Regions from separate parts of the Bartonella sp. B10834G3 genome, predicted to be linked through region 2. Evidence: riboswitches for the same ligand, from Rfam matches in the RefSeq annotation. Region 2 holds a riboswitch; the other holds the start of a gene.

Region 1 (5,811 bases), on a different contig from region 2:
GCACAATGCCGGACGACTGATTTTGTATTTGCTTGATCGGTGCGCCTTGCTCCCTGATATTGGTGAGACACAAAGCAACCCCACCACCGCGCTTTGAAAGTTGCAAAGAAGAATTGATTGCCCGACCGATCGATTCCATATTGTCTTCAACACGCAGAAGAAAACAGGAAACAAGTTCGCCGCGTTGTTTTTTACCGGCATTAAGAAACGTTGGTGTTGCCGGTTGAAAGCGACCGGTCATCATTTCGTCGACAAGCCTTTCGCAGAATTTTTTGTCGCCTGTAGCAAGTGTCAACGCTACCATAACGACACGATCTTCGTAACGTTCGAGATATCTTTTCCCGTCGAAAGTCTTGAGCGTGTAGCTCGTATAATATTTGAAGGCGCCAAGAAATGTAGGGAAACGGAATTTGAACGCATAAGCACGTTTGAAAGCTTTTTTGATAAAAGCAAAGTCATAACGGTCGAGAACGGTTTTCTCGTAATATCCTTCACGCACGAGATAATCGATCTTTTCTTCAAGATCATGAAAAAACACCGTATTCTGATTGACGTGCTGCAAAAAATATTGCCGTACGGCTTCACGATCCTTATCGAACTGGATGAGGCCGTTATCGTCAAAAAGATTGAGCATTGCATTCAATGAATGATAATCTTGGGAATGATAATCTTGGGAATGATAATTTTGAGAATGATAATCTTTGTCACTATCTAAAGTGTCTGTTTTTTCTGCGCTATCTGTTTCCATAATTTTCCTAATCCTTGTCTGACAAGGTTCACATCTTCTGTTGTCCCCCTGAGCTCGAAACTATAAAGCCAGGGCACACGACACTTTTGAGAAATGACTTTTCCGGCAAGTGCATAAGCCCAGCCGAAATTACGATTTCCACCGGCAATAACACCTTTAAGAAATTGCCGGTTTTCACTGTCATTGAGAAAATTGATGACCGTTTTGGGCACTGCCCCGTCGCCTTTGGCACCGGCGTAAGTCGGTACTACAAGAACATAGGGTTCAAGCACTTTCGGAATTGCAGTTTTTTTGAAAAGTCTTAAAGATGGCTCACCGATTTGTTGCACAAAATAATCGGTATTGCCGGTCGCACTCGAATAATAAACAAGGAGTGCCATATCATTCGAGCCCGTTTATTTTATCAGGTTGGAAACCGGCCCAGTGATTGTTTCCGGCAATAACCACTGGCAACATTTTATATCCCAGACTCTCAATATAGGATAAAGCTTCCGCATCTTTGGAAAGATCGACAATATCGTAGGAAATATGTTTATTATCCAAAGCCTTGTAAGTTGCTTTGCATTGCACGCAAGACGGTTTGCTATAAATTGTAATTTTCATGATTTTCTTTCTTGATTTTGGTCATAGAACCCCGCCTGCTTTCTGTGGACAAAAAGCAGCACAAAGGGCATGTTGATTAATTGCGCGGATAAGGCAGACTTTACCGGATCAAGAAAAATGTTTACGAATCTTGGACATAAAACTTCCTTCCCGAAGTAATAGGGGGCATATGGCTAAGCCAAAATACCGGAAAATTTTGTCCGGAAAGGCCATTACCAGAACACCCCGTCTGTTGACATTCAATCCAAGGCAGGTCTCCTGGCTTATGGCTTGCAACGTCAAAACCACCTTCCCAAGGTAAAACCCCAGTGGCATACGGTTTCGACACACCATTTACAGTTGCGGGGGCAGCTTCGGCTTTTTGAAGAATGACCGAATTCCCTCTTAGCTCCTTCATTCAAACTCGAATCAAGGAGAACCTCGAACACTAGATATAGTATCCGACATAAAATTTACGTCAATATATTTTAAAAATAACGCGCAATTTTTTGATTTTGCCCGTCTGGATTTTTGCAGAAAAATCAGGCAGAATTGCGTTTTAGACAGTCACTTATTTTTGACGCTTCAGTCCTTGGAATTGAATTTAACTTTCAACGATTTTGCATTATTGCTTTCCACCATAATAGCGGAAAAATCGGGGGGAGGTAGATATTCGGAGTTTAAAATGACTACCTCAACAGCCAACGGGGCTGAACCTGGTGTGCAAAGCGGAACCGCTCAATATAAACGTATAAGTGTGGCAATGTTTTTTGCCGGTTTTGCCACCTTCTCTCTTCTTTATTGTGTCCAACCGTTGCTGCCATCCTTGGCAAACCACTATCACATAACGCCAGCGAACAGTTCGCTGGCTCTTTCAATATCAACCGGCTTTCTGGCTTTTTCCATTCTCCTTTCAAGTGCCTTTTCAGAAGCGCTTGGCCGCCGCGGTTTGATGACCGTATCAATGATCGGTGCTTCTATTCTGAACATTGTCGCGGCCTTTGCAACAAATTGGCATTGGCTGCTTGTTGCTCGTGCTTTGGAAGGCATTCTCTTAGGAGGCGTGCCGGCGGTTGCTATGGCCTATCTTGCCGAAGAAATCGCACCGCGAGGATTTGGAAAAATTATGGGGCTTTATGTCGGCGGTACGGCGTTCGGTGGCATGATGGGGCGGGTTGGCATGGGAAGCCTGATCGAATGGTTCAATTGGCAATGGGCATTGGCCATTATCGGTATTATCGACCTTGTCGCAGCTATCGCTTTCTATTTTCTATTGCCACCGTCGAAATATTTTGTTCCCGTACACGGCATCAATATCCATCACCATGTGAGAGCCTGGATTGGCCATATCGGTTCGGTACGGTTGCTTTACATCTATTTGTTTATTGCTCTGGTATTCGGTGATTTTGTTGCGATTTTGAACTATACGGGCTTTCGTATGAGCGGAGCACCGTTCTTTCTTAGTCCGACCGAGATCGGCTTCATCTTCCTGAGCTATATTTCAGGTATTATTGTTTCACCGATTGCCGGAAACCTGACCAATAAATACCGGCGGAGTTCATTACTGTTCATCTCGGTTATCATCCTCGCGGTCGGATTGCTTCTAACCATGACCAATAGCCTCTTCTGGTTTGTTGCCGGTATTATCTGTATCACCATAGGCTTTTTCTCTGCCCATGCTGTAGCGAGCAGTTGGGTGGGACGCATAGCTATAGGAGCAAAAGGACATGCAACAGCGCTATACCTTTTGTTCTATTATCTCGGTTCGAGCTTTATCGGTGCATTTGGCGGCTGGTTCTGGTTCCACGGCGGCTGGAACATGGTTATCGCTTTCACCGGCTCGCTCGTCATCCTCGAATTTGTATTCTGCTATCTCTTGAGGCGGCGTGAAACAGAATAGAAGTTGCTGTCGCCGGATAATCAATGTCCGGAAGGCTAGAGCAAGGTTTTAACAAACCGAAAACAACAAGGCGCGCAAAATACCGTTCAAATCTTTGCGCGCTTTGATAAATTCAAAGCCGTTTTGCCGAAAAATTGCGATCACATCTTTTTCCTGATCTCTGCCGATCTCGACCGCAACTTTTCCATCAGGATGCAAAAATGGCCGGCTTCCTTCTGCGAGCTTCCGATAAAAATCAAGGCCGTCTTGACCTCCCGCCAAGGCTCGTAACGGATCATATTCCTTCACTTCGATCGCAAGTGAAGAAATTTGGCTTTCCGGAATATAAGGCGGATTCGATATAATCATATCGAAACGGCCTGAAAGGCTTAAAAACCAATCGCTTTTCAAACACGTGAAACGATCCGATACACCTGCATTTTCAGCATTCAACGTTGCCGTTGCCAAAGCATCATCGGCTATATCGACGGCAGTTGCCTTCAAGCCGTCTACATTTGCAAGAAGAGCAATTGCAATAGCGCCTGTTCCGGTCCCCATATCGACAATTTCGGCTTGTCCCTTTCGCAAAACGATTGCGCGAATTTCCGGCAACACCAGATCGACGAGAGCCTCTGTATCGTCTCTCGGCTCCAGCGTATCGACAGATAAATGAAACTCTATTCCATAAAATTCCCGTTTTCCGATAATGCGATAGACAGGTTTTCCCTTCAGCCTTTCGATAATTGCTTCATCAAGTCGTTGCAAAGCTTTCCCCGAAACGGGAAGATCGGGATTGAGAATTTCATCCTTTCGCGTTGTCGATGTAATAAACTCGACCAGAAGACGTGCATCAAGATCGGCATTGTCCAGCTTTTTGTCGCGAAACAGTTTTCGTGTTTTTTTTAAAACTTCAGAAAGGCTTGCCATTATCAGCCATTATTGCCAAGTTCTGCAAGAAGTGATGCCTGATGATCGGCAATCAGTGCGTCAATCAGCTCGTCAAGTTCGCCTTCCATGACCCTATCAAGCTTATAGAGTGTAAGATTGATACGGTGGTCGGTCACACGACCTTGCGGAAAGTTATAGGTTCTTATGCGCTCCGAGCGGTCACCGGAACCAACCTGACTTTTACGCGAAGCCGACCGTTCTGTATCGGCTTTTTGCCGTTCCATGTCATAAAGTCGGGCACGCAAAATCTGCATGGCACGCGCACGGTTCTGATGTTGGGATTTTTCGGCCTGCACAACCATTATGCCTGTTGGAAGATGGGTGATGCGCACAGCCGAATCTGTTGTGTTGACGTGCTGACCGCCAGCGCCGGAAGCACGCATTGTATCAATCCTTATATCTTCCGGCCTGATTTCAACATCAATCTCTTCGGCTTCCGGTAAAACCGCAACGGTTGCTGCCGAAGTATGGATACGCCCGCCCGCTTCCGTTTCCGGAACGCGTTGCACACGATGGACACCGGACTCGAATTTCAGCCGCGAAAACACGCCCTTGCCTGTGACAGAAGCGATAATTTCCTTATATCCGCCAACATCACCTTCGCTTGCCGAAACAACTTCGACTTTCCATCCGTGCAAACTCGCATAACGTTCATACATGCGGAAAAGATCGCCAGCAAAAAGTGCTGCTTCCGAGCCGCCCGTGCCGGCTCTTATTTCCAGAATTGCACTCTTTTCGTCGGCCGCATCTTTCGGTAACAGCTCGATCTGGACATCATGTTCCAGTTTGCCAATTTTATCCCTGATGCTTGGGAGTTCTTCCTCCGCAAGGCTGCGCATTTCCGGATCGGTTGAATGATCCTTCAGCATCGCCTCAAGATCATCGGCTTCATGCTGCGCTTTATTGAGTTCCCGTATCAACCCCACAACCGGTTGCAATTCGGAATATTCCGAAGCAAGTTTTACATAGGTCTCGGCATCCGGATTATTAGCCATTTCGCTTTCAATCATCTCGAAATGTTTTTCGAGTTGATTCATGCGCTCTTGCGGTAGTGAAACCATGTTTAAAAGGCCTGTTTGTTGATATGGGTCATTATTTTTATGGTCATATGCTGTGACCGGTCAAATCTGTGATAATGCAGCAAATGCTGATTGCCAATGCCAAAACGACATTTCTAAAACAGGAATATGCCCGACAAGTCATGATTTGGAATTATTCATGTCAACACGAGAACATGTGTTCCTCGCAAAACGCGGCATTAACGTTTGCGTTTTTTCCCATAAAGCTCGAACCGGTGATGGATAATGTCATAGCCCAGCGAATGGGCAATTTCCTCTTGCAATTTTTCAATAAGATCGGAGCGAAATTCGATAACATCGCCGGTATCAATATCAATCAGATGGTCGTGATGCTCGCGGTTTTTCTGTTCAAAACGCGATGGTCCGCCTTCAAATTCGTGCCGTTCAATTGCCCCGACTTCCTCCAGAGCTTTCATCGTACGATAAACGGTCGACAATGAAATTGTCGGGTCCTTTTCGCTAGCCCGCTTGAACAGCTCGAACGCGTTCGGGTGATCCAGATTATTATTAAGAAGATCAAGAATAATACGTCGTTGCCTTGTTATCCTAAGGCCACTTTTGCGTAATTCTTTTTC
Region 2 (5,811 bases):
TTCGAGTGCCGAAATGATTTCCGGATATTTGATTTCAAAAGTTTCATGGTCTGTCTGGATGAGCGGTAAAAAAATTGCATTAATATGATCGTCTTTGTTCAATGCCTTAATCACACGCCCATAGATAGCCGGTTCGACCAGACCTTGAGCGGTAAGATCGACCGGATTTGAAAGAGCCACAAAAGAAGGTAAAACCGAACGCAGTTCCGCATGCTGTTTTTCATCAAGTTTCAGAAGCCGTAAACCGACCTCTTTACAAAGATCAAGCGCCAAAGCTTTATATGCCCCCGATTCAGTGACAATAACAGCGCCTCCCTGTTTGAACGTACCATAGCGGCTCAAGAGATCACACACATCAATCAATTCTTCCAGATCATCAACCTGCAATACACCTGCGCGCTTGACCATAACTTTCATCAAATCATAATCACCGGCCATTGCACCGGTATGTGTCGCGGCAGATTGCCGTGCTTCCGCACTTTTTCCCGGATGAAGAAGAACAATGGTTTTGCCGGAAGCCTGCATCTGTCGGGCAATGGACAAGAACAATTCAGGCTTGCGAAATTGTTCGACGATCATCGCGACAATGCCGACATCGTCTTCGTTCATAAGCGAATGAAGAAAATCTTCGACCGTATTGACCGCTTCGTTTCCTGAAGAAATTGCGTAAGAGAGCGGAATGTCACGTGCCGTCAAGGATACGCTTAAAACTGCCGACATTGCCCCGCTTTGCGAAACAATGGCAACCTTTCTGCCGAACTTCTCTTTCATCAGCGGTGCTTTGATAAAAGTCAGTGGCGAATGATGATCGAAATTGATGATGCCAAGACAGTTCGGCCCATTGACGACCATACCGTTTTCGCGTGCTATCTGGGCGATTTGGCGTTGTTGGGCTAGCCCCTCTTCTCCATCTTCGGCAAAACCTGCCGAAAAGATAACCACGCCTTTGGTTTTTCTTGCTGCCAACGCCTCCATTGTTGAAAGAACCGATTGACGCGGAATAGCCAAAACAGCCGCATCAATAGCTTCCGGCAAATCATTAATGTTGCGATAGCAATGATGCCCGTTAATTTCATCATATTTCGGGTTTACAAGATAGATTTCGCCCTTGAAATGATGTTTTTTCAAATTTTCCAGCACAGAAAATCCGAGTGCGCCGGAATTAGGCGACGCACCGATAATAACAATGGATTTCGGGTGCAAAAGGCAATCGAGCGTGAAATGCTCGTTGCGATCATTGATAGCGGCCATTTTCTCCTCCAAATCCCGCTCATTAAGGCTTAACCAGCCCTATCGCAATTCAAATGCTGCCTATGAAAGCATATTGCTCTTCCCTACAATATGCTTGTCGAGGTCTATTTATTCCGGTTATATGCACCAAGCCCCGGCTTATAGGTTTTTTCGTCGAGAAACTGCTTCATCCCTTCCTTGCGCCCTTCATTATCAAACGAATTCGCAGCCTCCTGCATATGAACGAGATAGTCTTCAGCCTCGTCATAATCCATATTACCCACACGACGGATTGCATCTTTCGTCGCTTTCAACGCAGTGGGATTTTTCGCCAACAGTACTTTGCAAACTTCTTCCACCCGTTCTTTCAATTTGTTTAAAGGAACAGATTCATTGACCAATCCCCAATCCGCGGCCTTTTTGCCATCAACCAGCTCTCCGGTCATGGCGTGATACATAGCATGACGGAAACTCAGCAATTCAACAGCCACTTTTGTCGCACCGCCACCCGGCAAAATACCCCAATTGATTTCCGACAGGCCGAATTTTGCTTCATCTGCCGCAAATGCAAGGTCACAGGCAAAAAGCGGGCCATAACCGCCACCAAAACACCAGCCATTGACCATTGCAATTGTCGGCTTCTGATACCACCGCAACCTTCTCCACCATCCGTAACTTTCGCGTTGCGACTGTCTGATACCTTTTAATCCCTGCGCTTCCGTATCACGAAAATATTCTTGCAAATCCATGCCCGCTGTCCACGCCGAACCTTCGCCTGTCAGGACCAGAACGCCCACATCCTCGCGAAACTCCAATTCGTCGAGAACGCTCATCATTTTGCGGTTCAAAGCCGGACTCATAGCGTTTCGTTTTTCCGGTCTGTCAAAAGATACCCAGGCGATCTTATTGACAACTTCAAATTTAACGATATCTGACATATTGCTTCCTCCTCTTTATATGTATAACCGGTCATTTTACGGGCTATAAATAATTGCTATGTTTCATAGCAGTTAAAAACCGAACTGACAAGGAACGAATTCGTGATGAAACAGGAAGACGAAAAACCGGATGAGCTCCAAAATCCCATCGGAGGTCTTTTCGGCTACCGGCTGAGGCGCATATCGGCTGACGACATGGCATATCTGGGAAGAAGTTTGACAGCATTGGATATATCCACTGTAGCGGCCTCGGTCTTAATGATGATTCATGCAAATAACGGTGCAACGCAATCCGAAGTCGGTCATTGTCTGGGCATAAAGCGCGCAAATATGGCTCCTCTCACCACCCATCTTGAAGAAAAGGGCTGGATTAAAAAAACGCCCCTCAATGGGCGTTCCTATGGCTTGGAAGTGACCGATGCCGGAAATTCTCTTTGCACACAGATTCTGCTGGAAATGAAGAAAACCGACGCAATAATATTGCGAAATCTGAGTGATGAAGAAAAAAGAATTTTCGATCAGTTACTCGACAAAATTATTCATTGATGCGCCAATAATATTTCATCCCGCTTGTCTTTCAATGAAGCGATGAAAAATATATTTCTTTGAAAATCGGGGCGTTTTATTCATCAAGCCGATGGGAATATCTTCATATCCCGATATTATCGTTTTTCCTGCCGACAAAACAAAACATACAGTTCTTATATTGATAGCCTGAAAACGCAGTAGTGCCCTATTTTTTTCGCCGCACATCGTATCCAAATCGTGTCAATCCCGTTCAAAATCGGGCGAATATAACTCCAATTCAATTGATATTGAAATATAAACATTTCTTTATATCCTGTTGACGGCTCTTTTATCTTGTGTCAAATGGTAAGTGTCGTGGTTCTCTATTTTTTAAAAAATGGAGCTAAGAGGGAATTCGGTGAAGAAATTTCAAATGCCGAAGCTGCCCCCGCAACTGTGAACGGCGAGCCGATATTGATAAAACCACTGGAATTATTTCCGGGAAGGTAGATAAAGGTGTTGACCCGTAAGCCAGGAGACCTGCCGCGACAAATATTGTCCACGGGCGGGGTGTCCCGGTTAGGTGCTTATGGAGATCGGTCGATCTCTTGGGTATCTTCGTGCCCTTCGCTCCCTTATCAAGGGTAGTAAAATGACTTCACAAATAATCAAATCGGCATCGTTGGGATTTCCCCGCATGGGTGCCAAACGGGAACTGAAAACAGCTCTCGAACAGTTCTGGAAAGGCAATATTTCCAAGGATGACTTGTTAAAAACCGCCGCTGATTTAAGAAAAAGACATTGGAAACTGCAAAAAGACAAAGGAATTGACGTTATACCGTCGAATGATTTTTCTTTGTATGACCATGTCCTTGACACAGCTATTATGGTTGGCGCCATTCCTGCCGAATATAAGGCCAATGGCGAAAATAATGATATTTTGAAAACCTATTTTGCAATGGCACGTGGCCGCGAAGGCAACAATGATTGCGGGTGCGGAAACCATCACATTGACAGTGATATAAAGGCACTGGAAATGACAAAGTGGTTTGATACGAATTATCATTATATCGTACCTGAAATAAATGCCAAACAAAGCTTCAAGCTCCAATCGGAGAAACTTATAACAGAGTTTCTCGAAGCAAAGGCTGAAGGCATTGTGACAAGGCCGGTTCTTCTGGGACCCGTAACTTTTCTATTGCTCGCGAAATGCCGTGAAGATGACATTGAACCATTATCATTGCTCTCCCGACTTCTGCCGGTTTATCAGGATATTCTGGCGCAGTTGAAATCTGTCGGTTGTCCTTGGGTGCAAATGGATGAACCGACCCTCGTGACTGAACTCAATGCCAATCAGAAATCTGCCTTTGACTATGCTTATAAAATTCTTGGCGACGTGGAAAAATTCCCACGCATAATGCTGACCAGTTATTTTGGAGATGTCGGAGATAACCTTAAAACTGTTTTGTCTTTGCCGGTTAAGGGCTATCACATTGATCTCGTTCGCGGAAAAAAACAGCTTGATGCCTTTGTCTCGCATATCCGGCCTAACCAAACGCTTTCGCTCGGTGTCATTGACGGGCGTAACATCTGGCGTAGCGATCTTAATGCTTTGATTGACTGGCTCAAACCGGTTGTTGAAAAACTGGGAACAGAGCGCATTCAGATTGCCACATCCTGTTCGCTACTTCATGTTCCCATTGATCTTGATCTTGAAGTTAATCTCGATGACGAGTTGAAATCATGGCTTTCCTTTGCCAGCCAGAAACTTGATGAACTCCATATTCTTTGTCAGGCATTATCGGGCAATTCGGCCGCTGTCACCGGAAGGCTCGCCGCCAATAAAGCTGCATTAAACGGAAGAAAATCATCAAAACGCATCCGCAATAACCTTGTTCAAAAACAGCTTGAAAATGTCAAAAAAGATAGAGCGCGGCGCGCATCTCCCTACTCGACAAGGCATGAAAAACAAAAAGCCATTCTGAATTTGCCTCTTTTTCCAACGACAACAATCGGATCCTTTCCCCAATCGGCTGATGTTCGCAAAGCCCGTTCCGATTATACAAAGGGAATAATTGATAAAACAACATACGAGAGCTTTATTACCAGGCGGATAGGCGAAGCGATCAAGTGGCAGGAAGAGGTAGGGCTTGATGTTCTCGTGCATGGTGAATTTGAACGCAACGACATGGTTCAATATTTTGGCGAACAATTGGAAGGCTTTGCTTTTACCAGACACGGTTGGGTACAAAGTTATGGCTCCCGTTGCGTCCGTCCCCCTATCATTTTCGGGGATGTTTCCCGACCGAGGCCGATGACCGTCAAATGGTGGCAAGTCGCACAATCGTTTACCTCGAAGATTGTCAAAGGCATGTTGACGGGACCTGTTACCATTCTGAATTGGTCATTCGTCCGCGACGATCAACCGCGGGAAGATACATGTCGGCAAATTGCCTTGGCAATTCGCAATGAAGTTGAAGATCTTGAAAAGGCTGGTGCCAAAATAATCCAGATTGATGAGGCAGCGCTACGGGAAGGATTGCCGTTCAAAGAAAAGGATAAAGCTTATTATCTTGAATGGGCTGTTGAATGCTTTCGCTTAACTCAAAGTACGGTGAAAGACACGACAGAAATCCATACCCATATGTGTTATTGCGAGTTCAATGACATCATTACCGCAATTGCCGATATGGATGCGGATGTTATCTCTATTGAAACTTCACGCTCCAAAATGGAGCTTCTCGATGTCTTCAAGCAATTCAAATATCCCAATGAAATCGGTCCCGGTGTCTATGACATCCATTCGCCACGGGTCCCTTCGACAGAAGAAATTCTTGAGCTTCTCGGATATGCGCTGCAACGTTTGGAGGCTAAACAGCTTTGGGTCAATCCCGATTGCGGCTTAAAGACGCGCCAATGGGAGGAAGTGAAACCCGCCATCGCAAATATGGTTGCCGCTGCCAAAACGTTGAGAAAGACTGTTAGCGTTTAATCGGAAGCACAAAAAGGTTTGGCACTTCGAGTAATGCCAAGCCTTAAACTATGTTCGTCTATGTATTTAAAAATATAGGAGCACCGATCCAATCGCATCGGTGTTCCGGCTTTTATTTGGAACGTTACAGAGACAAACACACAT

What was found. Region 2 has a riboswitch for cobalamin ahead of metE (5-methyltetrahydropteroyltriglutamate--homocysteine S-methyltransferase). Riboswitches for the same ligand answer to the same signal wherever they lie in the genome.
Region 1: linked by a shared signal. The riboswitch ahead of nrdH (glutaredoxin-like protein NrdH) and the one ahead of metE (5-methyltetrahydropteroyltriglutamate--homocysteine S-methyltransferase) in region 2 are both predicted to bind cobalamin.

What each region holds. Positions count from the first base shown of each region.
Region 1 is NZ_JACFOM010000001.1:184,570-190,380, forward strand. Features, by position in the region: gene nrdE (class 1b ribonucleoside-diphosphate reductase subunit alpha) at 1-634, opposite strand, end outside; gene nrdI (class Ib ribonucleoside-diphosphate reductase assembly flavoprotein NrdI) at 712-1,128, opposite strand; gene nrdH (glutaredoxin-like protein NrdH) at 1,130-1,351, opposite strand; cobalamin riboswitch at 1,582-1,789, opposite strand; gene H3S94_RS00820 (MFS transporter) at 2,016-3,230, shown strand; gene prmC (peptide chain release factor N(5)-glutamine methyltransferase) at 3,279-4,136, opposite strand; gene prfA (peptide chain release factor 1) at 4,139-5,218, opposite strand; gene H3S94_RS00835 (Fur family transcriptional regulator) at 5,416-5,811, opposite strand, start outside.
Region 2 is NZ_JACFOM010000002.1:769,721-775,531, forward strand. Features, by position in the region: gene H3S94_RS08815 (acetate--CoA ligase family protein) at 1-1,251, opposite strand, end outside; gene H3S94_RS08820 (p-hydroxycinnamoyl CoA hydratase/lyase) at 1,356-2,168, opposite strand; gene H3S94_RS08825 (MarR family winged helix-turn-helix transcriptional regulator) at 2,274-2,714, shown strand; cobalamin riboswitch at 3,035-3,238, shown strand; gene metE (5-methyltetrahydropteroyltriglutamate--homocysteine S-methyltransferase) at 3,328-5,667, shown strand; gene H3S94_RS08835 (hypothetical protein) at 5,664-5,811, opposite strand, start outside.